DNA from 2 places in the Bacillus sp. mrc49 genome. Region 2 is predicted to be linked to the other one. Evidence: riboswitches for the same ligand, from Rfam matches in the RefSeq annotation. Region 2 holds a riboswitch; the other holds the start of a gene.
What was found. A riboswitch is a leader RNA that binds a small molecule or an ion and turns the genes downstream of it on or off. The one in region 2 is predicted to bind S-adenosylmethionine.

Region 1: another riboswitch for S-adenosylmethionine. It lies ahead of metK (methionine adenosyltransferase); the one in region 2 lies ahead of CVN76_RS18005 (Na+/H+ antiporter NhaC family protein).

Annotation. Positions count from the first base shown of each region.
Region 1 covers NZ_PHNG01000478.1:1,138-11,516, reverse strand. The annotation lists gene CVN76_RS04205 (DUF2524 family protein) at 1-73, opposite strand, end outside; gene CVN76_RS04200 (SMI1/KNR4 family protein) at 170-676, opposite strand; gene CVN76_RS04195 (TIGR01212 family radical SAM protein) at 847-1,815, shown strand; gene CVN76_RS04190 (class I SAM-dependent methyltransferase) at 1,805-2,377, shown strand; gene CVN76_RS30835 (hypothetical protein) at 2,383-2,547, shown strand; gene CVN76_RS30830 (hypothetical protein) at 2,673-2,924, shown strand; gene CVN76_RS04185 (alpha/beta hydrolase) at 3,057-3,860, opposite strand; gene CVN76_RS04180 (gamma carbonic anhydrase) at 4,070-4,588, shown strand; gene metK (methionine adenosyltransferase) at 4,737-5,930, opposite strand; SAM riboswitch class I at 6,095-6,257, opposite strand; gene pckA (phosphoenolpyruvate carboxykinase (ATP)) at 6,602-8,188, shown strand; gene CVN76_RS04165 (nucleotide sugar dehydrogenase) at 8,327-9,628, opposite strand; gene CVN76_RS04160 (glycosyltransferase) at 9,669-10,379, opposite strand, start outside.
Region 2 covers NZ_PHNG01000709.1:184,810-206,496, reverse strand. The annotation lists gene hutI (imidazolonepropionase) at 1-909, shown strand, start outside; partial or broken gene CVN76_RS32440 (MFS transporter) at 1,059-2,338, shown strand; gene CVN76_RS18065 (MFS transporter) at 2,523-3,911, shown strand; gene hutH (histidine ammonia-lyase) at 3,963-5,522, shown strand; gene solA (N-methyl-L-tryptophan oxidase) at 5,627-6,754, shown strand; gene CVN76_RS18050 (LamB/YcsF family protein) at 7,035-7,793, shown strand; gene CVN76_RS18045 (NRAMP family divalent metal transporter) at 7,906-9,045, shown strand; gene CVN76_RS18040 (putative hydro-lyase) at 9,109-9,900, shown strand; gene pxpB (5-oxoprolinase subunit PxpB) at 9,900-10,646, shown strand; gene CVN76_RS18030 (biotin-dependent carboxyltransferase family protein) at 10,648-11,643, shown strand; gene CVN76_RS18025 (IclR family transcriptional regulator) at 11,794-12,549, shown strand; gene CVN76_RS18020 (LysR family transcriptional regulator) at 12,625-13,515, opposite strand; gene hutG (formimidoylglutamase) at 13,638-14,597, shown strand; gene CVN76_RS31120 (hypothetical protein) at 14,792-14,947, shown strand; gene CVN76_RS18010 (SOS response-associated peptidase) at 15,009-15,683, shown strand; SAM riboswitch class I at 15,977-16,083, shown strand; gene CVN76_RS18005 (Na+/H+ antiporter NhaC family protein) at 16,214-17,530, shown strand; gene CVN76_RS18000 (YozQ family protein) at 17,735-17,935, shown strand; gene CVN76_RS17995 (cobyric acid synthase) at 18,654-20,183, shown strand; gene CVN76_RS17990 (HU family DNA-binding protein) at 20,268-20,540, shown strand; gene CVN76_RS31115 (hypothetical protein) at 20,710-20,877, shown strand; gene CVN76_RS17985 (protein kinase domain-containing protein) at 20,874-21,659, opposite strand.

The DNA of each region.
Region 1 (10,379 bases), on a different contig from region 2:
ACTCATACTCTGCAAAATGGAGAGCTCCTTCACATTGCTCTAAAAAATGATCGACGGATTGTCTGGTTGCCATTTCAAACCCTCTCCTTCGCGTCCCATTTGGATGATTTGTAATCATCTTGATTAGTTTGAACAAAAAACGAGAGGATTATCAGCGTTATTTATCAAATCATCCTTTATCCCAAAACTTCTCACCTTGATCCGATATGAAGCGCTCGATCCATTCGGCAAAGCCCATTTGCAGTTTCTCGCCTTCTTCAAAATCATCAAGATGGCCCTTCACCATTATATAATCCGTATCCCCCTCGGCTACGGCTCTCCCGTCAATGACGATATTATCTTGATAGATGCAGGCTACCTTAAAGCAGCCTTCAAAGGGGAGTTCATATGTGTAATTCATGATATCATCGAGGCTGTATATATCATTTTCCCCGCCTGATTCCCGTGTTTCGAATAATTTGCAGCCATTCGTTATTTTCAAAAACTCTTTATAATCTTCGGGCAGATGCAATCCGGTTTTCTTTTCAAAGGAATGAATTTCCTCATCCGAAGCAGGTGAATTGAAGGTACAAGAGGCTTGGTATATAAACCCATCTTCCTTTGCTTCGAATACCTGATTATTTTCGGCTAATCGCTTTTTCATATGATTAATCGCTTCTTCAACTTGACCGGTCATGTCCATCAGCTCCCGATTGGATATAGTCTTTCACTTGATTTTGTCGAATTAGCAGCCAAAAGTTCAGCCCTCAAGTATACATTATACGCTTATTTTTCAAAAAAAGACCTAGCTGCCAGAATGTTGTATAATATATGGTGCGCTTCATTTATACCAAGGAGGTTGCTGATTTGAATCAAGCAAACCCGTTTATATATGCAACGGATAACAAACGATATCATACATGGAATTACCACTTGAGAAATCATTTTGGACATAAGGTTTTTAAAGTTGCCCTGGACGGCGGCTTTGACTGCCCGAACCGTGACGGCACCGTCGCACATGGAGGCTGTACCTTCTGCAGTGCTTCAGGCTCGGGCGACTTTGCCGGCAGCCGCGTTGAGCCGCTCGACGTCCAGTTCAAAAAAATCAGCGAACGGATGCACCATAAATGGAAAGATGGAAAGTATATGGCCTATTTCCAGGCGTTCACGAATACGCATGCACCAGTCGATGTCCTTCGCGAAAAATATGAACAGGTATTGACCCAGGAAGGTGTGGTCGGGCTCTCGATAGCGACACGCCCCGACTGTCTGCCGGATGATGTGGTCGAGTATTTGGCAGAATTGAACGAGCGCACTTACCTATGGGTGGAGCTCGGTCTTCAGACGGTTCATGAAAAGACCGCGACGATGATCAACCGCGCCCATGACTTCGACTGCTATAAAGAAGGTGTCGATAAGCTGCGTAAACATGGCATCCGCGTCTGCTCCCATATCATCAATGGCCTTCCCCAGGAGGACTACACGATGATGATGGAAACGGCCCGGGAAGTCGCCAAGCTCGATGTGCAGGGGATAAAAATCCATTTACTTCACCTTTTGAAAGGGACACCGATGGTCAAGCAATATGAAAAAGGCTTGCTTGAATTCCTTGATCGCGATGAATATGTCAGCCTCGTATGCGATCAGCTGGAAATCATCCCTCCTGAAATGATCGTTCATCGCATAACCGGTGACGGTCCGATCGATTTGATGATCGGTCCGATGTGGAGCGTCAACAAATGGGATGTCCTGAATGCCATCGATGCCGAATTGAAACGCCGCAGCAGCTGGCAAGGAAAAAATCATCAACTGGAGGAACTAACAGATGAAGCTTGACCGCATCTTGCCTTACGCAAGAATTTTGCTTGAAAAAACGGTGCAACCCGGAGATATCGCCGTGGACGGCACGATGGGCAACGGCATTGATACGGCCTTTCTGGCCGGACTTACAGGTGAAACGGGACATGTCTATAGTTTCGATATCCAAAAAGAAGCCCTCCAGAACACAAGCGTCAAACTGGAGAACGAGGGTCTAAGCAATCAATGCACGCTCATCCATGATGGACATCAACACCTCAGTAACTATATCAGGAAAGAACATGCCGGAAAGATTACCGGTGCCATATTCAACCTGGGCTACCTACCTGGCGGGGATAAATCGATCATCACCGAAGCCGATACAACGACAGCCGCCATTGAACAGCTGTTCGGACTGCTTGCTCCCGAAGGCATCATCATTCTCGTCATCTACCATGGGCATCCAGGCGGATCGCAGGAACGCGATGCACTGATGGACTATGTGCAAAACTTTCCGCAACAAAAAGCCCATATCCTGAAATACGGCTTCATCAACCAAGCCAACAATCCTCCCTTCATCATCGCGATTGAAAAGAGGTAATCCCAATGGACGGATTATGCTCGATGTTGGACGAAAAACTCGCTGTAGGACGAATTATGCTCGCGGACGGACGGATTATCCCCGATGTCGGACGATTTACGCTCGTGGACGGACGGATTAGGCTCGTGAACGGACGGATTTTACTCGATGTTGGACGAAAAACTCGCTGAAGGACGAATTATGAACGCGGACGGACGAATTACACCCGATGTTGGACGAAAAACTCGCTGAAGGACGAATTATGAACGCGGACGGACGGATTATCCTCGATGTTGGACGAAAAACCCGCTGAAGGTTGAATTATGAACGCGGACGGACGGATTATCCCCGCTGTTGGATGAATTACGCTCGTGGACGGACGGATTATCCCCGATGTTGGACGATTTACGCTCGTGGACGGACGGATTACGCTCGATGTTGGACGAAAAAACCGCTGAAGGACGAATTATGCTCGCTGTCGGACGAATTATCCCCGATGTTGGACGAATTACGCTCGTGGACGGACGGATTATCCCCGATGTTGGACGAAAAACTCGCTGAAGGTTGAATTATGAACGCGGACGGACGGATTATCCGCGATGTCGGACAAATTACGCCCTTTGTTAAACAAAATAAAAAGCTGCCGATCACTTCATTTCGGCAGCTTTTTTTACATATCCGGCACAGCGGTATATTCGGGTCAAACGACATAGCCTAATATTTTCAATCGATTCTCAACAAAGCTCAGGGCATATTGGAATACGTCATCTCGTTCCGGCTCGTTAAAGATTTCATGATAAAGCTTTGGCCATTCTTTATATTGCTTCTCACTGGCCAAGTTATAATTAAACCACTCACGAACCGCCTTCTTATTCACGATTCGGTCATCTCCGCCCTGCATGACCAAAAGCGGCACATCCTGAAAATCAGGGATTTCCTCAAAGGCATCCTTCATGGCCTGGGAAAGCTCCCGATACCAGCGAACGGAAACCTTTGTGATGTATAAGGTATCATTCCTATCGCATTCACGGACCTCCGAGCTTCTCGTTGCCATTTCAGGAGTTAGTCCCGAATCTACCCTGAACTGGGGCATCACAAGATTCAAGCCATGTGAGATGCTTGCGAGGAATTTCGGAGGCTTGGTTACGAGCCCTAAACAAGGTGAAGATAAAATCACGCCTGCAATATCCCATTCCTCTTCCTGAAGAAGCCGAATTGAAATCAGGCCTCCCATGCTATGTCCAAGCAAAAAGACCGGGAGCGAGTATTCGTAAGCTTCCTCTATCCAGCTTTTCACTTCATCTAAATATTCATCAAAGGAATCGATATGTCCCCGGTAGGCTCGAGTGGTCATGCCCTGCCCAGGAAGGTCGCCCATGACGACATGGTATCCGGCTGAAAGCCACATTTGGGTAACCCATTTATAGCGTCCGTGATGCTCCATTGCCCCATGAATGATGACAATGACGCCTTTTGCGTCCCCTTCTGTCTCCCATTTCCACATTCGAAATCCCCCTTTCACTTTTCACTTGTTGTATACGATCCATGATAATTAAAATATATATATAAATAATAACCATATTCGCGATTTTCGACAAAAAAGAAAACTAACAAGTTGTACATTCGTATTATAAATAGCCAAGTGTATTTGCATACGGTATATTAAAATAATACATAAAAACATTCACTTCGGAAAGGAAATGATTGAAAATGATTATTTATCCGTTCAAAGGCAAGGAACCACAGATTTCCGAAAGCGCTTATATTGCGGAGAATGCAGTCGTGACAGGCGATGTGAAAATTGGCGACGAATCGTCAATCTGGTTCAATTCCGTCATCCGCGGTGATGTGGCCCCAACCATCATCGGTAAAAAAGTAAGTATCCAAGATAATAGTGTCCTCCACCAAAGCCCCAATAATCCATTGATCATTGAAGATGAGGTAACCATTGGCCATCAGGTCATTTTACATAGCTGTAAAATCCGCAAAGGAGCCTTGGTCGGCATGGGCTCGATCGTACTTGACGCAGCCGAAATCGGTGAAGGAGCTTTTATCGGTGCCGGCAGTCTCGTTCCCCAAGGCAAAGTGATCCCGCCGAATATGTTGGCATTCGGACGCCCGGCCAAAGTGATCCGCGAAATCAATGCGGAAGATCGTCAGGACATGGAACGGATCGTGCGCGAATATGCCGAAAAAGGACAATACTACAAAACAGCAGACCGAATAAAATAAACTAGGGGCTTGTCCATGCCTCTTTTACACGCCAAATATCCTCTGGTAAATCACTCAGTGGGTTTATTGAATTATTCCCTCTGCAAACCAAATTAATCCTACCAAAAAAAGGTGCACCGCAATTAGCGGCGCACCTTTTCCATCTGGATCATGCTTGTGCTTTTAAAGTTTCTGCTTTATCCGTGCGTTCCCACGGAAGATCGACATCGGTACGGCCAAAGTGTCCGTATGCAGCTGTCTGCTTGTAGATCGGGCGACGAAGGTCAAGCATTTTGATGATGCCTGCTGGGCGAAGGTCGAAGTTAGCGCGAACTAGGTCAACCAGGACGTCTTCGCTAACAGTGCCCGTTCCGAATGTATCAATCGAGATCGATACAGGCTCTGCCACACCAATAGCGTAAGCCAATTGTACTTCGGCTTTATCAGCCAGGCCAGCTGCCACGATGTTTTTGGCAACATAGCGTGCAGCGTATGCCGCAGAACGGTCAACTTTCGTAGCATCCTTACCAGAGAATGCACCGCCGCCGTGACGAGCGTATCCGCCGTACGTATCAACGATGATTTTACGGCCAGTAAGACCAGCATCCCCTTGAGGTCCGCCAATTACGAAACGGCCAGTCGGGTTGATGAAGTATTTCGTTTCAGCATCGATCAATTCAGCAGGAACCACCGCTTTGATGACATGCTCTTTTAAATCGGCTTGAATTTGCTCAAGCGTGATTTCTGCATCATGCTGTGTAGAGATGACGATCGTATCTACACGTACAGGACGGTTATTTTCATCATATTCCACAGTTACTTGTGTTTTTCCATCCGGGCGTAAGTAAGCAAGCGTTTCATCTTTACGTACTTGAGCCAAGCGGAATGAAAGCTTATGGGCCAATGAAATCGGAAGCGGCATAAGCTCTTCTGTTTCATTGCAAGCGAATCCGAACATAAGACCTTGGTCCCCTGCACCGATTGCATCGATTTCTTCCTCTGACATGTTGCCTTCACGTGCTTCCAAAGCTTTATCGACGCCAGCTGCGATATCGGCAGACTGCTCATCGATCGAGCTCAATACAGCACAAGTTTCAGCATCGAAGCCGTATTTCGCGCGAGTGTAGCCAATTCCTGCAATCGTATCACGAACGATACGCGGAATATCCACATAAGCGGATGTTGTAATTTCACCAGCAACAAGCACAAGACCTGTCGTTACACTTGTTTCACACGCAACACGTGCATTTGCATCCTTAGCAAGGATAGCATCTAAAATGGAATCTGAAATCTGATCACAAATCTTGTCCGGATGGCCCTCTGTAACAGATTCAGAAGTAAATAGACGTTTCTTTGACATCATATTTCCTCCTTGGAAGTTAGTATGTGGTAGGCATAAGCCTGATTTTTTTTACGGAACTCGTTTCCCTTATTAGCTTCAACTATAGACACAGAATTAATTAAAAAACACAAAAACCTTCCCTGGAAAATGAGGAAAGGTTTAACATTCTGTCTTCTATCCTTTCACTCTTATCGTTCAAGGGTTTTTTACCTTGCTCAGGTTAGCACCATCACCACTTTTCCTTGAAGAACACCGCTTTATTTTCGGCGATTGCTCTTGGAGTCAAGTTCAATATGGCAGGTTGCTGGGTTTCAAAGGGCCTGTCCCTCCACCAACTCGGGATAAGAGAATCCGTACAATTTAAGATAATATCGTATTGGGTCGGAATTTGTCAATGATTTTCTATCAAGAACATTTCCGGTCAACGGCCAAATCGGGCACAACAATCTTCGCTCCCCCGGCATTAAAGGATTTTCAGGCGCATGACAATGATTATTACTTCTTATAATAAAGGGGAAATTTACTTTCATTAAAGCATATGCAGGAATCCCGGCATGGTTCCTGCCCATTTAAAATGATGAATCTAACCAGATGAAAATTATCACAATTCAGATGATATAGTATAGACTATTTAAATAAATGTGTTATACTAATCGTAATATAAAACTTAAACAAAGGAAGGTACCTCATATATGAATTCTGTAGACGTTTCTAATGAGTTACACCAGTTATTAACAGGAAACAACGTGCAAACTCAGCTTTCAGTTCCTAAATTGGTCGAAAAGGTATTAAGCAGGAATGAAGGGGTTTTAACTTCAACTGGAGCAGTAAAAGCAGAAACAGGCAAATATACTGGCCGTTCACCTAAAGATAAATATATCGTCGAGGAAGCATCCGTAAAAGATAAAGTCGATTGGGGTTCAGTGAACCAGCCAATTTCGGAAGATGTGTTCAATAAACTATATAATAAAGTAATTGACTACTTAAAAGCAAAAGAAGAGATTTTCGTTTTCAAGGGCTTCGCTGGCGCAGAAGAATCATCCCGCCTTCCAATTCGTGTGGTTAATGAATATGCTTGGCATAATCTTTTCGCGCATACTTTATTCATCCGTCCAAACGAAGAGGAGCTAAGAGGCCATGAAGCAGAATTCACGATCCTTTCGGCACCTAACTTCAAAGCAGATCCAGCGGTGGACGGAACGCAATCCGAAACGTTCATCATCGTTTCTTTTGAACGCCGCACCATCTTGATCGGCGGAACGGAATATGCAGGTGAAATGAAAAAATCGATCTTCTCGATCATGAACTACCTTCTTCCAGAGGCTGGAATCCTTCCAATGCACTGCTCTGCGAATGTAGGACGTGAAGGGGACGTCGCTTTATTCTTCGGACTGTCCGGAACCGGCAAGACGACTTTATCTGCAGACACGAATCGCAAGCTGATCGGTGATGATGAACACGGCTGGGCTTCTAACGGTGTTTTCAACATCGAAGGCGGCTGCTATGCGAAAACGATCAACCTTTCACGTGAAAAAGAACCACAAATCTTCGATGCCATCCGTTTTGGAGCCGTACTGGAAAATGTTGTGGTTGATCCGAATACACGTGAAGCGGATTATGATGACAGTTCATTGACTGAAAACACCCGTGCCGCATACCAAATGCAAGCAATCGATAATATCGTGAGCCCAAGTATTGCCGGACACCCGAATACGATCATTTTCCTGACGGCTGATGCTTCAGGCGTATTGCCTCCAATCAGCAAGCTGTCCAAGGAACAAGCGATGTTCCATTTCCTAAGCGGATACACAAGCAAGTTAGCTGGAACGGAAAGAGGGGTAACTTCACCGGAGGCGACATTCTCCACTTGCTTCGGTTCACCATTCTTGCCGCTACCTGCTACACGCTATGCTGAAATGCTTGGTGATAAAATTGACGAGCACAATGCAAAAGTATACCTTGTCAATACAGGATGGACAGGCGGAGCATACGGAACTGGAAGCCGCATGAAACTTGCTTACACTCGTGCCATGGTTCAGGCGGCACTTGAAGGGGAATTGGCTAACATTGAAACGGTCAAGGATGAAATCTTTGGTTTGAATATCCCGCTTCATGTTCCTGGCGTTCCGGACGAAGTGCTTCAGCCAATCAAGACTTGGGCAGATCCTGAAGCTTACAAGCAATCCGCAACGGACCTTGCCGCTCAATTCCGTGCAAACTTCAAGAAGTTCGGCAGCGTTCCAAATGAAATCGAAGATCTTGGCGGACCGATCGCTTAATATAAATCATACACAAAAGGACCAAGCACTTGCTTGGTCCTTTGTTCTGTCCATATAGGTTAGAACAAACCTCCTTTCTTCCCCTAAAAAAGGGCACGGACACAGTGGTCGGCACCCTTTTCCATTCATTAGATTGATTTAGCTGATCGCTTTATTTCTGGCTTTTTCCTTCGACACCTTTTTATATTGATAAATATTGCCCAAGTTGGCGACCGGGACTTCGGTCTTCGTTACATCAATGCAATTGCGTGTATCGAGGATCATTTTATTGGCCATCAGATTTGATAGATTGTCATAATCCATCAGCTTGAATTCATCGTGGTCGGTCAAGACGAGAATCAGGTCGGCATCGTTTACGGCATCCTCCACTGAAACGATGGGCATCATGCCGGACTGAACATGCGGGTCATGCAGGGCTACGTCCATATACTCCATCCCCATCAAAATATTGACGACATCGATGGCAGGACTTTCCCGGATATCATCGACATTCCCTTTGTAGGAAAGCCCGAAGATCGCCACCTTTGGCCGCTCGATTCCTTCAAGCATCATCCTTACGCAATTGACGATGTAATAGGGCATCGATACGTTGGTATCACGGGCCAGCTTAATGATTCTCGCAAACTCTGGGGCTTTTGCGACAACGAAATAGGGATCGACCGCTAAGCAATGACCGCCGACTCCTGGCCCTGGTTGGTGAATGTTGACACGCGGGTGCTTATTGGCCATCGATATGACGTCCAATACATTGATGTCCAGCTCGAAGCACACTTTCGTCAGTTCATTAGCAAGGGCGATATTCACATCCCGGAAGGTATTTTCCATCAGCTTGGACATTTCTGCCGTCTTGGCATCCGTCTGAATGATCTCCCCTTTAACGAAGGTTCGATAGACCAGGCTCCCTTCATATGAGCATGTTTCCGTAATTCCGCCGACGATACGGTTATTATGAACCAGCTCTTCCAATATCCTTCCAGGCAAAACACGTTCAGGACAATGAACAAGGAAGATCTCTTCTCCGATGGTAAGGCCCGTCATTTCAATCATCGGTCTGATATGATCATCCATGCTTCGAGGAGCGATCGTCGATTCGATGATGATGACATTTCCCTTCCTGATGAATGGAAGGATGCTTGCGACTGCTTCGGTGACATGGGTCAAATCACAGGATTTGTGCAGGTCGGTTTTATTTGGCGTAGGCACAGCAATAATGAAAACATCTGCATATTCCGGTCTTAATGACGCTTGGAACTTTTGGGCATCCAGCACTTCATGCAAAACTTGCTCCAATCCAGGTTCCTCGATATGGAGCTTGCCCTGATTCAAATTGGAGATGATATCAGGATGGATATCCACTCCGACGACGTCGACACCATGTTTCGCAAACATTAAAGAAGTTGGCAGTCCTATATAACCCAGTCCCAATGTACATATTTTCATATAAACCACTCCTATTCATTATGATCTGCTACACGCTAGCTCAGGCAGTTTGATAAATCTCGATGAAGATTTCCTTCTCTTGCTTCCAATTGTATTTTTGGCGGGCCATCAAGCAATTCCGGCTCATTTCCGCCCTTTTTTCAGGATGCTTCAGTAAGTAATTGACTCCTTCCGCAATCGCTTTAGGATCATGTGAATCGACACATACACCGATCCGTTCCGCATCGACCACCTTTTGAATTTCGGGGAAGCTGCAGGCAACGACCGGCACACCGCTCATCATGTATTCAAATAATTTATTCGAAGAAGCGGAATAGTGATTAAAGCAAACATTATTCAATACTTGAAAACCTAAATAAGCATTTTTCGTATAATGGAGCAATTCGTCGACCGGGACCTTTGGCAAGAATTTCACCCGATGCTCCAAATCCATTTCCTTTACCTTCTTCATTAATGCAGCCTTGATTTTTCCATCTCCTATAAAAACCACCGTCCCTGCCTTGATCAGCGGCACAGCATCGACCAATTGCTCCAGCCCCCTGCCCATCTGGACACCGCCTTGATACAACAATATCGGTTCATCGGGCGGCAAACTCAGCAGCTCATGCAAATCCACGGACGTGCTTTCCTCCGGATTGGTCGGAATCGGATAGTTATGGACAACTTTTGGATAGAGACCATATAAGTCTTCATTATATTTAGCTCTCGTATGGTTCTCGGCAATCATTTCGTCGACGAATAGTAAGAGGAA
Region 2 (21,687 bases):
CATGCCACCACCCGCATGACCCGTGAAGCAAGCGAACTAGAATTGATGGAGCAAACCGCACGACGCCTTGATTCGTTTCTCGCTCATGGTGTAACAACAGTAGAAGGTAAAAGCGGCTATGGAATGAATTTGGAAACGGAACTGAAACAGCTGAGGGTGATGAAAAAGCTGCAGGAAGAACATCCCATCGATCTCGTTCCCACTTTTATGGGAGCACATGCGGTACCCAACGATTATAAAGGCCGTGAAGATGAATTTGTCGATCATCTGATTAATGACATGCTTCCAATCGTGTCTGATGAAAAGCTGGCTGAATTCAATGATGTATTTTGTGAAAAGGGTGTCTATACTCCTGAGCAATCGGAGCGGATTTTAACGGCTGGAAAAAAGTATGGATTGATTCCTAAAATTCATGCCGATGAAATCGAGCCATATGGCGGAGCTGAATTAGCGGCCAAGGTAGGGGCGATTTCAGCGGAGCATCTATTGAAGGTTTCACAAGAGGGGATAAAGGCGATGGCAAAGTCAGGAACGATTGCCTGCTTGCTTCCTGCCACCGCTTTGTACTTACGGGAAGAAGCGGCCCCTGGCAGGAGGATGGTCGATGAAGGTGTAGCCGTTGCCATTTCCACCGATTGCAATCCAGGTTCCTCCCCGACAACTTCCATGCCGCTCGTCATGAACCTGGCATGCATTTCGATGCGTCTCACCCCTGCCGAAACACTGACGGCGGCGACATACAATGCCGCTTGTGCCATCAACAGGCAAGACAAGGTCGGCTCACTTGAGGTCGGAAAACAAGCGGATGTCGTTTTATGGAATGTTGAAAACTATCAGGAATTGCAATATTTATTCGGTGTCAACCATGTTAAGTCTGTATGGAAAAACGGAGTGCAAGTCGTGAAATGATGGCAGGATTCGGGCACTTCGTACGCACGTGATTTTTTGTTGCTCCAGGCGGCTCCAGCTCCTGCGCGGAGGGAGTATGCCTGGAGGCTAACCAATTCCTATCCATGATCCAAACTATCATCCTTTTCAATGCAACAAGGGGGAACTATATGTTGAAAAATAATTATCGTTATTTTATCATTTTCATGATCATTGTCATCACGATCATCAACTACATTGATAGGGGTGCCTTGTCGTATGCCCAGGCAGAAATCATCGATGAGTTTCATTTAAATCCGGCTAGCTGGGGAGCGATCTTAGGGTACTTTGGATATGGATATATATTCGGGGCATTGTTGGGTGGAGCACTGGCAGACAAAAAAGGACCGAAATTCATGTGGATCATCGCGGGGACCGCCTGGTCAATATTTGAAATCGGGACCATATTCGCGGGTCATATCGGGACGGCATTATTCGGCGGTTCAGCCTTAGCGGGATTTGCCGTGTTTCGTGTTTTATTCGGGTTCGCTGAAGGCCCTACACTATCAGTCATGAACAGGACGATGGCCAATTGGGTTTCCCCGAAAGAGAAGGGGTTCGCAGTGGCATTAGGATTGGTTGGAACCCCAATAGGTGCTTTGATTACTGCCCCTGTTGTCGTTGGCTTGCTTACCTATACAAATTGGAAAGCGACGTTTGTAATTCTTGGACTATTAGGGATCATTTGGGTCGTTATCTGGAATAAAGTCTTCACTAACTTACCTGAAGAACATCCAAGAGTTACTAAAGCCGAGCTGGAAGGCATTCGAAGTGCCGACCAATTGATTCAAGGAGAAACGACATTGGATCAGCAAATGCCTATACCATGGTACCATTTCTTCAAGAACCCTACCTTGGTTATGAATGCCATTGGATATTTCGCGTTTTTATATGTCAATATCCTTTTCGTAATGATAGCACCTATCCAAGGAATCATCCCGATATAGGAAAGCGATGACTGTTAGGCGGTAAAATCTCCGATCTGCTGCGGGTGAAAACAGGGAATTTACGGATAGCAAGATCTTGGTTCACGGTGGTGTCCCTATTTTGAACAGCTGTTTGTTTCCTGTTGATTCCAACCGTCGAGAGTGCAGCCGCCGTTCTTGCCTTGATGTGTCTCGGCAATGCGTTCAATTATTTACCCAATTCGATCTATTGGATCGTCGTCCTGGACACGGAACCGACAAAAGCAGGAACATTCGGCGGGGTAACGCATTTCATCGCCAATCTCGCCACAATCATTGCACCGACCCTGACAGGGAGTCTTGTCGCCATTTATGGATATAATGCCATGTTCATCGCGGCATCCATCGCCGTCACGATCGGCATGATCGCAATGGTTTTCGTGAAGCCGGGCAAGCAAGGGACTTCCCCGAAGGTCACCAATGAAATGGCTGATTTGAAAGCATAGCTCAATAAGAACCTACAGCTTGGCTGGAGCAATCGTCACAGCGATTGCTCTTTTTTTGGATGATGGCGCTTCGATGGTAACCGGGGACTTTCGAGTGCAAGGCAACGGTGGGACTGAAGCGGACTTATCAAAAAAAATTTTAATGGAAGAAAACTGAAAATTATAATAATTGGGGGCGTTTATTTTGAGTGAGCGAACATTTACAATTGATGATGCACCATTTAAAAAGTTCCACTTTAGAATTGCAGGACTTACTTTCGGGTCCAGCTTCTGTGACGGCTATTCCTTAGGAATCATCGCGATGGCTCTGACATTGCTCGGACCGCAATTAGAGCTGAATGCCATGTGGAGCGGCTTGATTGGCAGTTCGGCATTAATCGGTCTTTTTGCAGGTGCATTGGTCCTTGGAAAACTATCTGATCGTATTGGCAGGCAGAAAATCTTCCTTATCAATTTTTTGCTGATTACCGTTGTGACGGTTCTTCAATTTTTCGTTAATGGCCCGGCAGAGCTGTTTGTTTTGCGGTTGCTGATAGGTTTTGGGCTTGGAGGAGATTATGCAGTCGGCACAACATTACTTGCAGAATTTTCCCCGAAAAAGTATAGGGCCCCGCTCCTCGCATCTTTAAACGTCGTTTGGACGCTTGGTTATGTAGCATCTAACTTTGTCGGATATTATTTAGGACAAGCTGGACCAGGGTCATGGCGCTGGATGCTAGTCAGTGCGGCCATTCCTGCTGTAGTGGTTTTATTCTTGCGGATTGGAACGCCAGAATCTCCAAGGTGGCTCGTGAGCAAGGGACGTGCCGAAGAAGCGCGGCTTATCGTGAAGAAGCATTTAGGACAGAACGTGGAAATGGGCGAAACGTCGGCGCATGCAGTAAACCCATCCGACTTAGGATTCCGTGGCCTTTTCAGCAAAAAGCTTCGCAAGCGTACCGCTTTTGGCGGGATATTCAAATTGACTCTCGTCATTCCGTATTTCGCCATCTACACCTTCCTTCCGTCCATTTTGCATACAATGGGTTTTGAACAAAACTTTTTTGCCGATACGATGCTAAACATTTTCTTGCTGGTCGGTGCGATCGTCGGCCTTTGGTTCCTTGCAAGATTTTCCCGGAGAGGATTTACAATAGGTGCCTTTGTGATACTCACAGTTTCTTTATTTTCCCTCAGTCTCCTGCATAATGGCTCACAATATTTCATGTTGACATTCTTCCTGATTTTCACCTTTTTCATGTCGGCTGCTTCCAACCTAACGTTAGTTTACCCTGCAGAACTATTCCCAACGGAGATTCGTGGAACGGGAATCGGCATGGTCACGGCAATCAGCAGGATTGGATCTGCAATTGGAACTTTCCTTCTGCCGTTAAGTCTCAATTCCTTTGGTTTAAGCTCTTCAATGGTCGGCATGGCGGTCATCTTGCTAGTCGGTTTGATCGCATCCATAGCCTGGGCACCAGAGACAAAGGCACTCTCCCTGAATGAAGCAAGTGATCCCATGCTTGAAGGTGGGCAGCCTGGGTCAGGAAGTCATGCTTCATTGCGGCAAATCAGAGAAGAAATTAAATGATGCTATCCGATAGTTTATCAATAAATTATAGTGTTGAAGGAGTAGTGAACCGTGACAACGATAAATTGCAGACACGCAAAGGATATAAAAAAAGTCGTATTGGGTGATGGTCCCATCTCCATCAATGAGATAATTGCTGTTGCAAGATATGGGGCAGAGGTCTCCTTTTCAAGAGAGTATTGTAATAGGGTCGATGAATCAAGAAGTTTAATTGATAGGTTCCTATTGGAAAATAGGGTTATTTATGGTGTGACAACAGGGTTTGGCAGCAATGTGACAGAGATGATTTCCCCGCAAGATATAGAAACGCTTCAACGGAATATCATTCGTTCTCATGCAGTCTCCGTAGGGGAGCCTTTAGAAAGAGAAGTAGTGAGGGCCATTCAATTGATGATCCTGGTAAATTTGGGTCAAGGTTATTCTGGAGTCAGGTTAAAGGTTTTGGAGCTGATTGCTTCACTGCTGAATCACGATATTGTCCCATTTGCCCCGGGTGATGGTTCAGTGGGATACCTTTCACCTGAATCTCACATGGCCCTAGTGCTGATCGGAGAGGGGAAGGCATGGCAAGACGGCGAGTTCATCCCTGGAGCGGTAGCTTTGGCAAAAGCCGGATTGGCACCTGTCACATTAGGTCCTAAAGAAGGATTGGCCCTTATAAGTGGAACGACTTCCGCCACGGCGATGGCAGCCTTAGCGGTATACAATGGCATCCAGGCTGCGAAAACTGCGGATATTACGGGAGCTATGTCCTTGGAGGTGCTTAAGGGTACAATTCATGCTTTTGACCCTCGCACCCACAAATTAAAAAAGCATGGAGAACAGGCAAAGACAGCCAGAAATGTGTCAAGGATCCTAAAAGGAAGTCAAATCATGGACACATATAAGGAACATCGGTTACAAGATGCGCTTAGTTTACGATGCATTCCGCAAATTCACGGTGCCATAAAAAGAGCGTTGAAGGACGCGAAGGCCACTATTGAAAATGAAATGAACTCTGCAAGTGATAATCCTATCATCTATCCGGATGGTGCTGACGGGACGGCGCTTATGGGGGGGAACTTTGATGGATCATTCGTAGGGATTTATGCAGATATGATGTGCATAGCCCTGGCGAATCTGGCAAAGGTCACCGAAAGAAGGATCGATCGCCTAGTAAACCATCACCTTAGTGAGCTGCCGAATTTTTTGGTGGCAAACCCGGGTTTAAATAACGGCTACATGGTCCCGCAATATACTGCAGCAGGATTATTGAATGAAATCAGAGTACTTACACAGCCTGCAACAATTGATAATGTGCCGACATGTGCAAATCAGGAAGACGTGATAAGTTTTTCCTATTTTGCTTCGAAGAAAGCCTATCAGATTTCAAAGAAGCTGGAATATATTTTAGCGATTGAACTTATGACGGCAACGCAAGCTATGGATTTTCATCACCCATTGAAACCAGCCCCTATCACGGAGAAAGTGTACCGTTTAATACGCAGGAAAGTACCCATGGTTAAAGAAGACCGTTTCTTTCATCCTGACATTGAAGTGATTAAAGAGCAAATTCATGAAGGAGAACTAACCCAACTTGTCGAATTGGAAATGGGTGAAATGGAGTTTTAATGATGGTAGCAGGCAGTTTTTTAGTCAACGCCTGTTGCAAAGTTTCGTGACCCGCCTCACATACGAATAGGTGTCACCATCAAGAACGGAGGAATAACGTAAACATGCATTATGATGTAATTGTAATTGGAGCCGGATCGATGGGTATGTCGGCAGGTTATTACCTATCCAAGTCCGGGAAGAAGGTAGTATTATTGGACTCTTTCGTCCCGCCTCACAATAAAGGCAGTCATCATGGAGAAACAAGGATCATTAGACATGCGTATGGGGAAGGGGAAGAGTATGTATCACTGGTCCTGAAAGCGCAAGAACTATGGGAACACTTAGAGCAACTTACGGAAAGACAACTATTTCTTCGGACGGGCGTTCTGAATGCAGGCAGTCAGCAATCCCCCTTCATCAAGCAAGTGATCGCAAGTTCGAATAAATTTGGATTGCCTTTGGAAAAACTCGATGCTAATCAGGTTCATAAAAGATGGGCAGGCATCACTCTTCCTGAAGATTATATAGGTTGCTTTGAACCTGCTTCAGGAGTGCTAAAAAGTGAAGAGTGCATTCGGGCTTACCAGCAGCTTGCGGAATCACACGGTGCCGACATCAAAGTGAACAGCCCGGTAAGGAACCTGACTGTCCAAAGTGATGGGATCACGGTGAAAACCGATGATCAAAGCTATCATGCAGAGGCATTGGTCGTTGCAGCAGGAGCTTGGTCACCGAAGTTATTGGATATGTTAGGGTTGAATGTGCCACTGACACCTATCCGAAAAACCTTCGCCTGGTTCGATGCAGATGAAAAATTATATGGTCACAATGGCTTTCCTGCATTCACGTTCGATACACCTGAAGGTACATACTATGGCTTTCCAAGTATAAGTGGAGCTGGTTTGAAGCTTGGGAGACATGACGGGGGAAACCGGATAAATCCCGAAGAAACGATGGCCCGATTTGGTGAATATGCGGAGGATGCAGGGGATTTGGAGCGTTTCTTGAACCGATTCATGCCTTCCGGTCAAACATTGAGATATGGAAAAAACTGCATCTATACGATGACGCCGGATGAGGACTTTATCGTTGATCTACATCCTCATCATCCCCACATTGCCATTGCAGCGGGTTTCTCGGGACATGGATTTAAGTTCAGCAGTGTAATTGGTGAGAGTTTAAGTGACCTTATCCTTTCGGGAAAGACGGAGAATGATATTTCTCCATTTTCGCTAAACAGATTCCAATAGGTTCATCCCTTTAACAACATATAAAACGAATAGGCTAGCCGTCGATTCCTTTTCAAGGGAATCAACGGCTTTTTTATATTGTTCCCGTTCTCTTGATTTATAAGTTAACCACGCAATAAACATCAATGGGGTTATCTGCCAACTATTGTCTAAAAAAATAATGCATGGTAGAATAAGAATATTCCGAAATTTGAAACTTAAATTCCGAATTTCGGTATTTCATTACATACTTTTAAGGAAATCATAAACGGGAATTTTTCAAAAAGAAGGAGGAGGAACAATGAATGCCGTTGATTTGAATTGTGATTTAGGAGAGAGTTATGGCGCCTACCGGATGGGGAATGACAAGGAAATTTTAGATTATGTCACATCGGCCAATGTCGCTTGTGGTTTTCACGCCGGTGATCCGACCGTCATGCGAAAAACGGTTCAACTTGCCTTAGAAAAAGGTGTCAGGATCGGGGCTCATCCTGGTTTACCTGATTTAATGGGGTTTGGCAGACGCAATATGAATATTGCGCCGGAGGAGGCTTATGACATTGTCGTCTATCAAATTGGCGCATTGAATGGTTTCTTGCAGTCCGAGGGAGGAAGCATGCAGCATGTGAAACCGCATGGCGCTTTGTACAATATGGCCGCCCAAAACGAAGCATTAGCGATGGCGATTGCCGAGGCTATATATAAAGTGAACCCTGAGCTTATTCTCTTTGGTTTGTCGGGAAGTGAATCGATTCGCGCTGGTGAGGCAGTCGGCTTGAGAACGGCCAGTGAAGTATTTGCCGATCGCACCTATCAACAAGACGGTTCATTGACTTCACGAATGGAGAAACATGCTTTATTGGAAAATGATGAGGATGCTGCTGCGCAGGTGATTCGGATGGTAAAGGAAGGGAAGGTTTTGTCCCAACAAGGATCCGATGTTGCTTTGAGGGCAGATACGATTTGCATCCATGGGGACGGTGCACATGCATTGGCCTTTGCCCGACATGTGAAAAATTCTTTGGAATTATCTGAAATAACAGTCAAGTCATTTTCATAAACCTGCATAGGAGGTCAGTCCATTGGAGCCAAACAAATATACTGCAGCTCAGGAAAAGATTCCAGCTAAGCCGAAAACAAACCGCACTTTATTATTGGGTGCAGCCTTCTTAATGGCAACATCGGCCATAGGGCCAGGATTTTTAATGCAAACGACCGTTTATACCCAAAGTCTTGCGGCAAGTTTCGGTTTCGTCATCCTTATTTCGGTCATTCTTGATATTTTTGCCCAAACAAATGTATGGCGTATCATTGCTGTATCTGAAAAGAGGGGTCAAGAGATTGCGAATATGGTTTTGCCTGGTCTTGGTTATGTCCTGGCGGCACTCATCGTCATGGGAGGCCTCGCCTTCAATATTGGCAATATTGCAGGAGCAGGGCTTGGCCTCAATGCAATGACGGGGATATCGCCTACAGCGGGCGCCGCAATAAGTGCGGTCATCGCTGTCATGATATTTGTCGTCAAGGAAGCGGGAAAGGCCATGGACCGCTTTACGCAAATAGCGGGTTTCTTCATGATCTGTTTGATGATTTACGTTGCCTGGACAACCTCTCCTCCAGTAGGGGAAGCGGTAGTGAGGACATTTGCACCTGTTCAAATCGATATCATCGCCATCGTCACTTTAGTGGGAGGGTCGGTCGGCGGCTACATAACATTTGCAGGGGGCCATCGGCTATTGGATGCAGGCGTTAAAGGCGTTGGAGCATTACCTCAAGTAACTAAGAGTTCAATAGTGGGAATCTTGATCACCACCGTCATGCGCGTCGCGTTATTTCTGGCAGTGCTTGGTGTCGTATCGAAAGGTTTACAGATCAATCAGGATAATCCTGCAGCATCCGTTTTTCAACTGGCTGCCGGAGACGTCGGATACCGCATATTCGGGGTCGTGATGTGGGCAGCGGCAATCACTTCCGTCGTTGGAGCTGCATATACTTCCGTCTCGTTTATCAGGACATTCAGCGAAATGATCAATAAAAAGGCAAACTGGATAATCATTGGCTTTATCGTCTTGTCGACAGTTTGCTTTTTGTTAATTGGCCAGCCGGTTAAAGTACTGCTAATCGTAGGCGCCATCAATGGCTTGATTTTGCCAATTGCGCTTGGAACATTATTGATTGCCGCATATAAGCGAAACATTGTCGGCGATTATAAACACCCGCTATGGTTAACGATCTCCGGTGTCTTTGTCGTAATTGTCATGGCGCTGATGGGTGGATATACATTAATCAAGCAATTGCCGACACTATTTTAATACAATGACTGTGATGGGCAGGCCACTTCTAATCTGCCATTCTTGAATAGGAGATGTATAGGTATGATCGATCTTTCTCAAGCGAACCCTGCAGAGTTGCGTACAATGATTCGAAATGCCGAATTGATTAAACCGACCGCAGGAATGGCCAATGGGTATGCCCAGGCAAACTTGGCCATCTTAAAAAAGGAGCATGCTTTTGACTTCTTATTATTTTGTCAGCGCAACCCTAAATCATGTCCCTTGCTGGATGTAACGGAAATTGGTTCTGCCATTCCCGCATTTGCAGCTCCCGATGGGGATATACGCACGGATATTCCTAAATACAGGGTATACAAACGTGGGGAATTGATAGAAGAGGTAACAGATATATCAAAATACTGGGAAGAGGATATGGTTGGTTTTCTGATTGGGTGCAGCTTTACCTTCGAACATGCTCTGTTAAACAATGATATTCCGATTCGCCATATTGAAGAGGGCTGTAATGTACCCATGTATAAAACCAATATCCCTTGTATAGAGGCAGGGATTTTCCATGGCATGATGGTGGCTAGCATGAGACCGATCCCTCAAAAGGATGTGGTGAGGGCTGTTCAAGTGACCTCGCGTTTCCCGGCAGTTCATGGGGGACCGATCCACATCGGGGATCCTGAAGCAATCGGGGTGTGCGATATCGATCAACCGGACTTTGGTGATCCTGTAACGGTGCATCAAGGGGAAGTGCCAGTCTTTTGGGCATGTGGGGTAACGCCCCAATCCATCGCCATGGAAACAAAACTGGAAATCATAATCACACATGCGCCTGGACATATGTTCATCACAGACATCCGTGATGAAAAATTGGGTGTATTATAATGGACAGGTCGAAAAATCTTTTGAATGGAACTGCTTGTAACATGTCTCCCTTAAGCGATTCCGCAATCGTGATTACATTTGGGAATGGAATGGAATACAGCATTCACAAAAAGATAAAGTTGTTTATGGATTTGTTGGAAGAAGAACCTTTTGCCGGGTTTGTGGAATGTGTACCGGCTTTTACGAATTTGACGATTTTTTATGATCCTCTCGTAATCTATAACATTCATAAGCAAAGCAATGAAGCCACTTCTCCCTATGACGTGGTTCGGTCGATATTGGACAGGAAACTGCTTGACTTAATAGAAGACACAAAGGTGTCACATCGTACGGTTTCCATCCCTGTTTGTTATGGAGGGGAGTATGGACCGGACTTGGAATATGTAGCTCGTTATCATGATTTGACTACAGATGAAGTCATCCATATCCATTCTAACGGTGAGTACTTAGCTTATATGATAGGATTCGCCCCGGGCTTTCCGTTTCTGGGAGGACTTCCGAAAGACATCGCAACCCCAAGGCGATCTTCCCCGAGAATGACTATACCAGCAGGTGCAGTCGGGATTGCCGGTATGCAGACGGGGGTATATCCGATATCAACACCAGGGGGCTGGCAATTGATTGGACAAACGCCAATGGAATTATTTTTACCGAATGTAACCCCCCCAAGCTTATTACAAGCGGGAGACATGGTGAAGTTCCAGCCAATCTCTGAACAAGAATATAAAGAGATCAAGGGGGGATAAGATGAGCCTTCGTATAATCAAGCCCGGATTATTGACTAGTATTCAAGATTTAGGCAGAAAAGGGTTTCAGCAACATGGGGTGATCGTAAGCGGGGCGATGGACCGATATTCACTGCGGATTGCCAACATGTTGGTAGGTAATCATGAAGGGGAGGCAGCCTTGGAAATTACACTGATGGGGCCCACTATAAAAATGGAGAAAAATTGCCTGATATCGATAACGGGTGCGAATTTAACACCTACAATCGATAATCATGATGCCCCGATGTGGAAGCCCATTTATGTAAAGGAAGGATCCATCCTGCGCTTCGAAGGGTGTAAATCAGGCTGCCGGGCTTATTTAGCCGTCGGCGGGGGATATGCCATTCCAAAAGTGATGGGCAGCAAGAGCACCTATTTACGAGCTGGAATCGGAGGCTATATGGGAAGGGCTTTAGAGGCTGGCGATGTGCTTGCATGTAATGAACCTCAAACCATTATGGGCAGGAAGGAGTTGAAGGGCTCTTTTTCCTCTCCGAAGTGGTACGTCAATGAAAAGGAGTTCATCCCAGCTCGAAATCCACTCATCCGTTTCATTACTGGAAGCCAGTACGAGCAATTCATCCATTCAAGTAAACAACGTTTTGAAGAGCATTCATTTAAGGTTTCCAATCAATCTGACCGGATGGGATATAGAATATCAGGTCCGGCGCTTGAATGGCAAAATCAAGAGGAGCTGCTTTCCGAGGCGGTCACTAATGGCTCGATCCAGGTTCCGCCGGATGGAAATCCGATCATTCTCCTTGCGGATAGCCAAACGACGGGCGGATATCCTAAAATAGCTCAAGTAATAACCGCCGATTTATCAAAGATCGCCCAGGTTAAACCAGGGGAATCCATTCAATTTTCCCGCGTGAACTTAAGGGAGGCAGAACTCCTGTATATTCAAAAAGAACGCGAAATGAAAGAATTGCAGACTTCGATTTCATTGGCCTTGAATAAATGGCAGTTCATATGATTCCATCAGGAGGTTCCCGTGCCGGGCGCCTTCTTTCCTGTTTCAGTTTTTTTTCGTCTTTTGCTTACATCTTTTTTCCGTGTTTTATAATAGAATGAGAGAGGATAAGGAAGAAGAACACTGAGGAAAAACTTTGAAAGGAGACATGGCATGCAAGCACATAACAAAACCGTCGTGAAATCCATGCAGATCCTTACCCTTTTCATTGATCATCCGAAACTCACCTTTAATGAAATGATGGAACACTCCAACCTCCCCAAAACCTCATTGCACCGAATGGTGGGATCATTGGAAGAAATGGGTTTTTTAACACGGGATGATGATGGTCACTACTCACTTGGCCTAATATTCTTGCAGTTTGGTCAACTGGTGGGTGAGCGTTTGGATATCAGAGCAATCGCCTATCCCATTATGAAGCAACTTCGGGATGACGTAGAGGAGGCCGTGAATTTGATCGTGCGGGATAAGGACGAAGCCATGTATATTGAAAAGGTTGATACCTTGCAGCCCGTCCGGCTATATACTTCCATCGGCAGGCGTTCACCACTATATGCCGGCGACTCTCGGATCATACTCGCGTATTTGCCTGAAGAAGAACGTGAAATGTATATCGACGGCACCGATCTTCAACCAATAGCAATTGGAACGATAACCGATGAAAACACACTCCGGCATGCTTTGGAAGTAGCAAGGTTGAACGGCTACACGATAACTTCGTCAGAATTGGAGAATTATACAAAATCGGTCAGCGCACCGATCCTTAACGGGGAAAATCAAATTATCGCGGCCATTAGCGTTGCTGGGATTGAAGCAAGATTTCAGGAGGACCGTTTGCCTGAATTGATAGATAAGGTGACGAAAGCAGCCAAGGAGATTTCGATGAAACTAGGTTCGCAAACTCATTAAGATAAGGTTTATACATAAACGAACGGCCCCCTTGTGCAATAAGGGGGCATAATGGGTGAAGATCATCCGAATCTATTATTCCTTGTTTTTGAAAAAGCTTTCAATCTCATTAACCAAATTACTAACAGATGCCGGCAAATAACGATCCGCCAAGTAGGCCATATAAACAGTCCTATGCAAAAACATCGAATTTATTTCAAGGATCGCAGTATTCCTAGTTACAACGGATTTAATATAGCTTTCCGGTAAAATGGTGATGCCCAAGCCTTCGTCAACCAAACTGCAAGCTGTTTCCAGCCTTTCAATTTCGTAGAAGATGCTCGGGTTAACCTTTTCATTTTTGAATGCTTCCATAATATCATCTCTTGTTTGAAATCCAGATGTACTGACGATTAGTTCCTTCCCTGCAAGGTCATGTAAAGTGATGGAATCTTTTTCATTCAAGTCGTCATCTTTATGGACCAAAAGCATGAATTGTTCCTTATAAAGGGGAATGGATATGATCTCGGCATGGTTTATCGGCTGATTGGTGATCGTGAAATGAATTTGATACTGGTTCAGCGCCTCGATGACATGTTCTTCGCCCAAAATCTCCCGAATCTTTAAATGGATAGCAGGATGATCGTTTTTAAATGTCCTGATGATTTTTGGAAACCAAAATTTGAATGATTCAATCGATCCTATCGATATTGTCCCGCTTCCAACCTGTTTCATTTCCTCAAATTCCACTTTCATATTATTGAACCTCCGCAGCAGATCCTGAGATCTTGAATGAAAAATGGCTCCTGCCTCCGTAAGCTCGATTCCCCTTGTATTGCGTTCCAATAGTTGAAAATCAACTTCTTTCTCCAATTTCATGATTGCATTACTTAAGGACGGCTGTGATATATGCAATAATTTAGCTGCTTTTGAGTAGCTCATCTCTTGGACAATGGTGATGAAATAACGAAGTTGGCGAAAATCCATACTAGTCTCCTTTTATAGCTTTAAACTATAGATCTATTGAAAAATGGTATTAGTAATTATATATCATCTCCATTATACTGTAAAAAAAGATATTTCTGAATTTTTTAGTGAAAGGAGAAATTATGTATAATAAACCGTCATTAAACCATTGGAATGGCAGAGTGGATTCCGAAACGGATATGGATAGCTTCAGATACCACCAAAGAGTGAAAATGAGGCCGATTTCCGAATTGTTCATCACTGGCAAGGAATCAAAAACATATGGAATGATTGGCTTCAAATGTGATGAAGGTGTCAAAAGGAACAAAGGCAGGATCGGTGCGGGTGAAGCGCCTGATTATATTAGGCAGTCATTGGCCAAGCTACCTTGCCATTTAACACCGGAAACGGAGTTGGTGGATGCTGGCGATGTCGTATGTGAAGCTGGGGAAATGGAGGCCGCGCAAGACCAATTGGGTGCAGCAGTTGCCCGGATTCTGGAGAGTGACGTAATTCCCATCATTTTAGGCGGTGGACATGAAACCTTTTATGGTCATTATCTCGGCGCCAGGAAATTCCTCGGCCCGAAGGCTAGATTGGGAATGATTAATATCGATGCCCACTTTGATATGCGGCCTTATGAAAAAGAAAGTTCATCAGGAACGATGTTTAAACAAATCTTGGATAAGGATCAAAATTGCCGTTATTTATGTGTGGGAATTCAAAAGCAGGGCAATACAAAGGCCTTATTCAAAACGGCCGAAAAAAATAAAGTCGAATACATATTGGAAGAAGAATTGTCTTTGAATGATATGGAAGATACGAAACATCGGATCAACGAATTTGTCAAGGAAAACGACTTCATCATCCTCACGTTATGCACGGACGTCATCGATTCAGCTTATGCCCCTGGCGTAAGTGCACCATCGCCATTTGGGCTCGATCCGAAATTGGTACGTAGCCTGCTGCGGCATGTCGTAGCAAATGAAAAGATCCTTTCCTTTGATATCTCGGAAGTGAATCCAAGTTTGGACGAAAACAATAAAACCGTTACATTGGCGGCACACTTAGTCAATGAGGTTTTGCTGCATGTTATTTCATGAGCCAGTATCGCATCTCCTCCCTATTATCGATATCATCATATTTTAAAGTATGAATGGAATGAAGTAAGGACGAAACTGTCGTGTGATTCACGGCAGTCTTTTTGCTTAGGCGGGAGGAAGCGAGTGTTACATGGTGATACTAGGATGCTTATGGTTTATAATAGCTACCATCCAGGCATATGAGGGGGGATTTTATGAATGAATATCGTGTAACGGTCAAAAATGGCAGTACGATGATTTTGTCAGAAATCATCGTAGCTGAAGATGAAAGGGAAGTGCTGGGCACGCTGTTGATTACCAGTGAATTATTTAATCAACCATTCACGGACATCAGGATTTTAGAACGCTGATTTGTACCTGTCGGATTTTTTTGTTAAACTGTAATAAATTTACAGGACAGCAGGCGATAGTATGTGCGGACGGTTCACTCTTTTTACAAGTATGGAAGAAATAATGGAACGCTTCGATATTCAAGGGTCATTCGATGAAGATTATCAATTCAGTTATAATATAGCCCCTTCCCAATCCGTGCTATCCGTCATAAATGATGGGACCAGGAATCGACTTGGATACCTTCGTTGGGGACTCATTCCTTTCTGGGCTAAAGATGAAAAAGTGGGCTATAAAATGATCAATGCCAGGGCGGAAACCATTGCAGAGAAGGCAAGCTTCAAGAATGCTTATAAGAAGAAACGGTGCTTGATCATCGCTGATTCCTTTTATGAGTGGAAGAAGACACCGGAACGAAAAATACCGATGCGAATCAAACTGAAGGATGACGCTCCATTCGGTATGGCCGGTCTGTTTGAAACGTGGAAATCTCTAGATGGCACGAGCATCCATTCATGCTCGGTCATCACCACTGCCCCCAATGAGCTGATGACGGGCATCCATGATCGCATGCCCGTCATCCTTAAACGTGGAGATGAAAAAGCTTGGCTTGACCTTTCCATTCATGATACGGGATATCTTCAACAATACTTAAAGCCCTTCGATTCGGAGCAAATGGAAGCATTTGAGGTATCGACTGATGTGAATTCGCCTCAAAACAACTCGCCAAGTCTCATCCAACAAATGTGCCGATAGGTTGTTGAGATTTCTTTAACCAAGAGTGAACTGCCCCAAAGATGTTAGACACAAAACTAACAGGTACGGGGTGCTTTTTATGGATACATGCTAGTTTGACCTTTTCATTTCACTTAGTAGGCCCTCTTCTACCAAAAGGCCGTCCGGGACCTCCGGCGTCTTTATTACCATTTTAAGAATCGAAGTCGAATACTTTCAACTAATCCTTGCGAAAACATACAAAATACTGTACTCTTATATTTGCTTTTCGATGCGGCATTCGATGTCGTTGATATCATAATATACTATAAATCTTCTTATCAAGAGAGGCGGAGGGACTGGCCCGCAGATGTCTCGGCAGCAGACTTTTCAGGAGTGCTGTGCCAAATCCAGCAGGTTCATTTCGCCTGAAAGATAAGGAGGGTGTTTTTTATAAAATAAAAGACCTCTTCTTGTGGGTATTGGAAGAGGTCTTTTATATTTATTGGATTTAGATATAACAAGATGAAGCTAAAGTGCTTTGGTAAATAAATATACAAAAGGAGTTCATCATGAGTACACACAACAAAGGAAATCCGTGGGCACTGATCCCATTTGTCGTTTTTTTGATATTATTTATAGGCTCAGGAATCATTACAAAAGATTTTTATTCATTTCCAGTGTTAGTGGCGATTTCCATTGCATCGGCAGTGGCATTGTCCATGAATCGTAAAGAGTCTTTGAATCAAAAGGTTGACATTTTTTGTAAGGGATCTGGGGACTCCAATATTATGTTAATGGTTATCATTTTCCTCTTGGCCGGCGCTTTTTCAGAAGTGGCGAATGGCATGGGGGCAGTTGAATCAACGGTCAACCTTGCCTTAGCCATCTTTCCGCAAAATCTATTAATCGTTGGCATTTTCATTATCGCTTGCTTTATTTCTTTGTCCATGGGGACAAGCATGGGAACGATCGTAGCACTTGCACCGATAGGAGTAGGAATTAGTGAGCAAACGGATATAGCACTTGCGCTTTCTATGGCTGCGGTTATCGGTGGGGCCATGTTTGGCGATAACTTATCATTCATTTCCGATACGACGATTGCGTCAGTGCGGACGCAGGGGACGAAAATGAAGGATAAGTTTAAAGTGAATTTTTTCATCGTCCTGCCTGCGGCCATCATCACATGTGTCATTCTGGGAATATTAACGGTAGGTGAGCAAGCGGCCATTACGCAACATTCCTATAATTGGGTGAAAATTCTTCCGTATCTGTGTGTACTGATCACGGCATTGGCAGGTGTCAACGTGTTCCTTGTCTTATCCTTCGGCATTGTGTTTGCCGGTATTATCGGTTTAGCGGATGGAAGTTATAAGTTGCTGGATGTGATCCAAAAAACGGGAGATGGAATGGCTGGCATGTATGAAATCTCGTTTCTGGCGATTTTGATTGCCGGTATGGTAGCGGTCATCCAACATAATGGCGGCATCGATTATTTACTTCATGTCGTCACCCAAAAAAGCAAATCAAAAAAAGGAGCTGAATTCAGCATTGCCGGACTAGTTGGCTTAACAAACCTATCAACGGCAAATAATACGATTTCGATCATCATTGCCGGACCGTTAGCGAAAAACATTGCAGGAAGGTATGGAATCGATCTTCGTAAATCAGCGAGCCTGCTTGACATTTTTGCCTGTTGTGTCCAAGGATTGATTCCTTATGGTGCACAGTTGCTTGTTGCAGCTGGAGTGGCAAAAATTTCACCAATAAGCATCCTGCCATATTCATATTACCCGATACTAATTGGAATTTGTGGAGTCATAGCCATCTTGATTGGTTATCCACGATTTCAGAAAGAAGATACCGTTGTAAAGAAACAGGTATCTTAATCATGGAAAACATCCTGAGTTGATCAGGGTGTTTTTTTTGATCTGTCCGTACCTGTTTAATCCAAAGCGAGAGATAGTTCTCGCAATTTGCCCTGCTTTTTTTAAATAATTGTATAATGCAATGTTTTTTGCATAAAATACCCTTGTCTTTATGAACGACAATCAAGCAATGATGGGACAAGTTGAAAAATAGGAGTGAAAACAATGGATAACCAAAAATCAAAAGAGAAATCTTCAAATATTGCTGGAAAAGTGTATGATGTCAGTGATTACAAGCGTGATGACACGTTATCATCAGGTCTTGCCACCACCCACGAACAAGTTTCGGATGTGTATAACGCTGGCGGGATAACATCTGCCGATCGAAATGAAAAGGACAGTGAGAACGAAGAAAAAGAACGGTAAATCGAGTCCCTGCTTGTTGAAATTTCCCAACAAGCAGGGGCTTTGTTTTATTAAAGGATTTTAACGCAAACCTTCATCATGATAGACGATCCCAAAGCGATGTACCTTCTTCAGTCATGATATGACTAATCAAGTTCAGCTATTTCGATGCACATAATAAAAAGGAGGCGGCTATTCAGTCTCCAACACTGCAAATCTTCCCCAAATAACTTTCATTCGTACAGACAATATATCAGCTGTACACTTGCCGAAAAAACTGGTCAAAAATACAGCCAATTCATTTGTTTTGGATAATGCTTTAAGGATAGACAGACTACTAGAGATGGACGGAATCGTATGACGATGTTCCCAATGGTGAAAACGACGTCGTTTATCATCGTTGTGCTCCTATTCCAAACAATGTGAACGTCTATAGGCAAATGAATGGGTGATGCGCAATGAATTATTCTGATATATACTGGAAATAATAGATGGTCATTATCACTATAATGTAAAAAAAAGGCGAGACAGGCATTTATTGTTTAGGCTCTGAAAAGGTTCATATAAATAAGTTCCTGACTGAAGCTGTCTTGCCACTGGCGTATGATCATTGAAGACATCTGTAATGGTTCGGCATATGCAAGTGGCCATTACAGGTAAGAAGGCGTGACGGTGCTTACGGAGGTGGAAATGGGGTATCATCGGCATAGTCAAAAACTTGAGGTATAGGGGGAATGAAATGAAGGCACGATCGATCATGATACAGGGAACGGCATCTGATGTAGGGAAAAGCTTGATTTGTACGGCACTTTGCCGGATTTTTGCGAATAAAGGGTACCGTGTCGTTCCGTTCAAATCGCAAAACATGGCCTTGAATTCTTATGTAACCGTGGAAGGCGGTGAAATAGGACGGGCCCAAGGAGTGCAAGCCGAAGCGGCAAGGATCGTGGCAACCTCCGATATGAATCCCATTTTGCTGAAACCAAAGCAGGATATGGTTTCGGAGGTCATCGTCCACGGAAAACATTTTCTTGATATGAATGCCATGAACTATCGAAATCAGTTTGTTCAAGAGGCCATGCCGATCATTCGAAAGTCAGTCGAAAAACTGCAGCAGGAATACGACATCATCGTTCTTGAAGGAGCAGGCAGCCCTGCGGAAATTAACCTTAAAGACCGGGATATTGCCAATATGCGGATGGCCAAACTTGCGGATGCCGCTGTCATTTTAGTGGCCGATATCGATCGTGGCGGAGTATTTGCGTCCATCATCGGGACACTCGCCTTATTGGATGATGAGGAACGTGATCGTGTAAAGGGAATCATCATCAATAAATTTCGGGGCATACGTGAATTACTGGACGACGGCATAGAATGGCTGGAAAAGGAAACCGGGATCCCAGTCCTCGGGGTGTTGCCGTATTTAGACGTGAACATCGAAGCGGAGGATTCGCTGGCCCTATCATCCTTACGTTTCAAAAAGCCTGACAAGGGTGAATTCCCCATTGATGTAGCGGTTTTGAGATTCCCGCACATCTCCAATTTTACCGATCTGGACCCTTTTTTCGACGAACCGGGAGTGGGTGTCAGGCTTGTCGGAAATATCCATGAGTTGGGAAATCCAGACCTTCTTATCTTGCCCGGCACAAAAAATACGATCGAAGATTTAGAATGGATGAAGCGTGCGGGAATGGATGATGCCATTAAAGAGTTGCGTGAGCTTGGAACGGTCATTGTTGGAATATGCGGCGGTTTTCAAATGCTCGGGAAGAACCTGTTCGATCCCGACGCGGTCGAAGGTAACGGGGAAAACGCAGAAGGTCTTTCACTTCTGTCCGTGGAAACCATTTTCCAAGCGGAAAAGAAGACAGTGCAAATGGAAGGTGTCCTTGCTTCAGGGATTATGAAAGGCGAAATGAAGCTGGGCGGCTACGAGATTCATTTAGGTCAAACGGCTTTGGATCCACAAGTACAGCCCTTTCTTTTATTGAAGGATGGAAGAAAGGATGGGGCCATATCGGCGGACCAGAAGGTTTTCGGCACATATCTTCATGGCATATTCCATAATCGCCTATTTACAAGATTATTGGTTAACCAAATACGACGGAGCAAGGGGCTGGATGAAGTGATGGAAAACATTCAAAGCGACTCAGAGCATCGGGAGGAGGCTTATAATCTCTTGGCCTCCCACATGGAAGAAAACATCGATATGGATACCATCTATCAATGGCTGGAACTTGAATCAATGGAGGATCAAACTTTTAATTAGCCTTAATAAGTGACAGACACATAGAAGATATGTTATGTTGTCTTCTCTACATATTTTTTAAGAAAAAAAGGATGAGGTGTTCATATGAATAAAACAGAATTAGTAAGCAGTGTGGCAGCACAAGCTGAATTGACAAAAGACGATGCAAAAAAAGTGGTGGATGCATTATTTGAAACGATCACGTCTACACTTGCTAAAGAAGAGAAAATCCAATTAGTTGGTTTTGGTACATTTGAAGTGCGCGACCGTGCAGCTCGTACTGGAAGAAACCCGCAAACAGGTGAAGAAATCCAAATTGCAGCAAGCAAAGTACCCGCTTTTAAAGCAGGTAAAGAATTAAAAGAAGCTGTAAAATAATAGATGAACGCAGAAAAAACCTGGCGCTGTAAAGTCGTCAGGTTTTTTTTTGAAGTGCTTCAATGAATGAATAAAACTTATAGTACATATTAATGAGGTTTATACTGTGACTATGTTAGGCTAAATGAATAACAGGCTTTAAATCAATCCAAAAAAAGAGGTGAAAGATATGTTGAAGAAAATAATGAAAAAGATCAAACAAATTTCCCAAGGCAGCAGTGAGCGAAGACATGGCCATTACCGCAGGGGCAGCAGCAGCAGCAGCCGGGGGTATAAGCGATCTCCCTTGAGCGGCAGTGACCGCTACAAGAGAAGAGGACGCGGCAGCAGTAGCTAATTCAATGCCTTGGAATCCAATGCTGCCTTCAGGTCAATGGCAATTTCTTGGATATCCGAATAAGGCTCTTGGATGCTTAATAGCCTTTTTAGGATATGCACCGTTTCTTTTTCTAACGAAAGCTCTTCTGTCCAAGGAAGGGTTTTTTTATTTTTGGCGGTATATGTCGTATAAAGGACATATAGGAGTATTTCCCCCAAGTCATAAAAATCCTGCCGTTTCATTTCCAAAACAAGTTCATCCGTGATATCTGTCGAAACGAATCGTTTGGACAACCCAAAGTCTATTAAAATGGGCTGATGGTTCTGAAGCAATATATTTGGTATCCGTATATCTTGATGGACAATTTCATGGTCATGCAAATAAGCTACTAATCGCACCAACTCAGCAAGGAAATGAAGGGATTCCTTCTCAGTGAACGTTACATGATTGTAGAAAATATGGTCTTCCAAATTATCTCCTTCAATGAAATCCATCACAAAATAAACATTTTCGCGGTGCGTGAATTTCTCGTGAAATGTGGGAATGCTTTCATGGGCCAGGGCTTGTAATATGGAGATTTCATGTTCGAACTGTTCAAAATTTCTTTTGCTTCGGCGTTTACTTTTTCGCAGCTGTTTGATCACGAATTGTTCATTCGCTTGCCAATCCTTGCAAAGATAAACGATACCGTAGCTTCCTTTTCCAATGACAGTAGTGATTTCGTAGCGGTTATGTAAAACGACTCCATTTTTTAAGGGTTTATCCACAAAAAATTGATAGATTTTTCTAATGGTACGCAAAATTGAAACACCCCTCACTCCTTACATG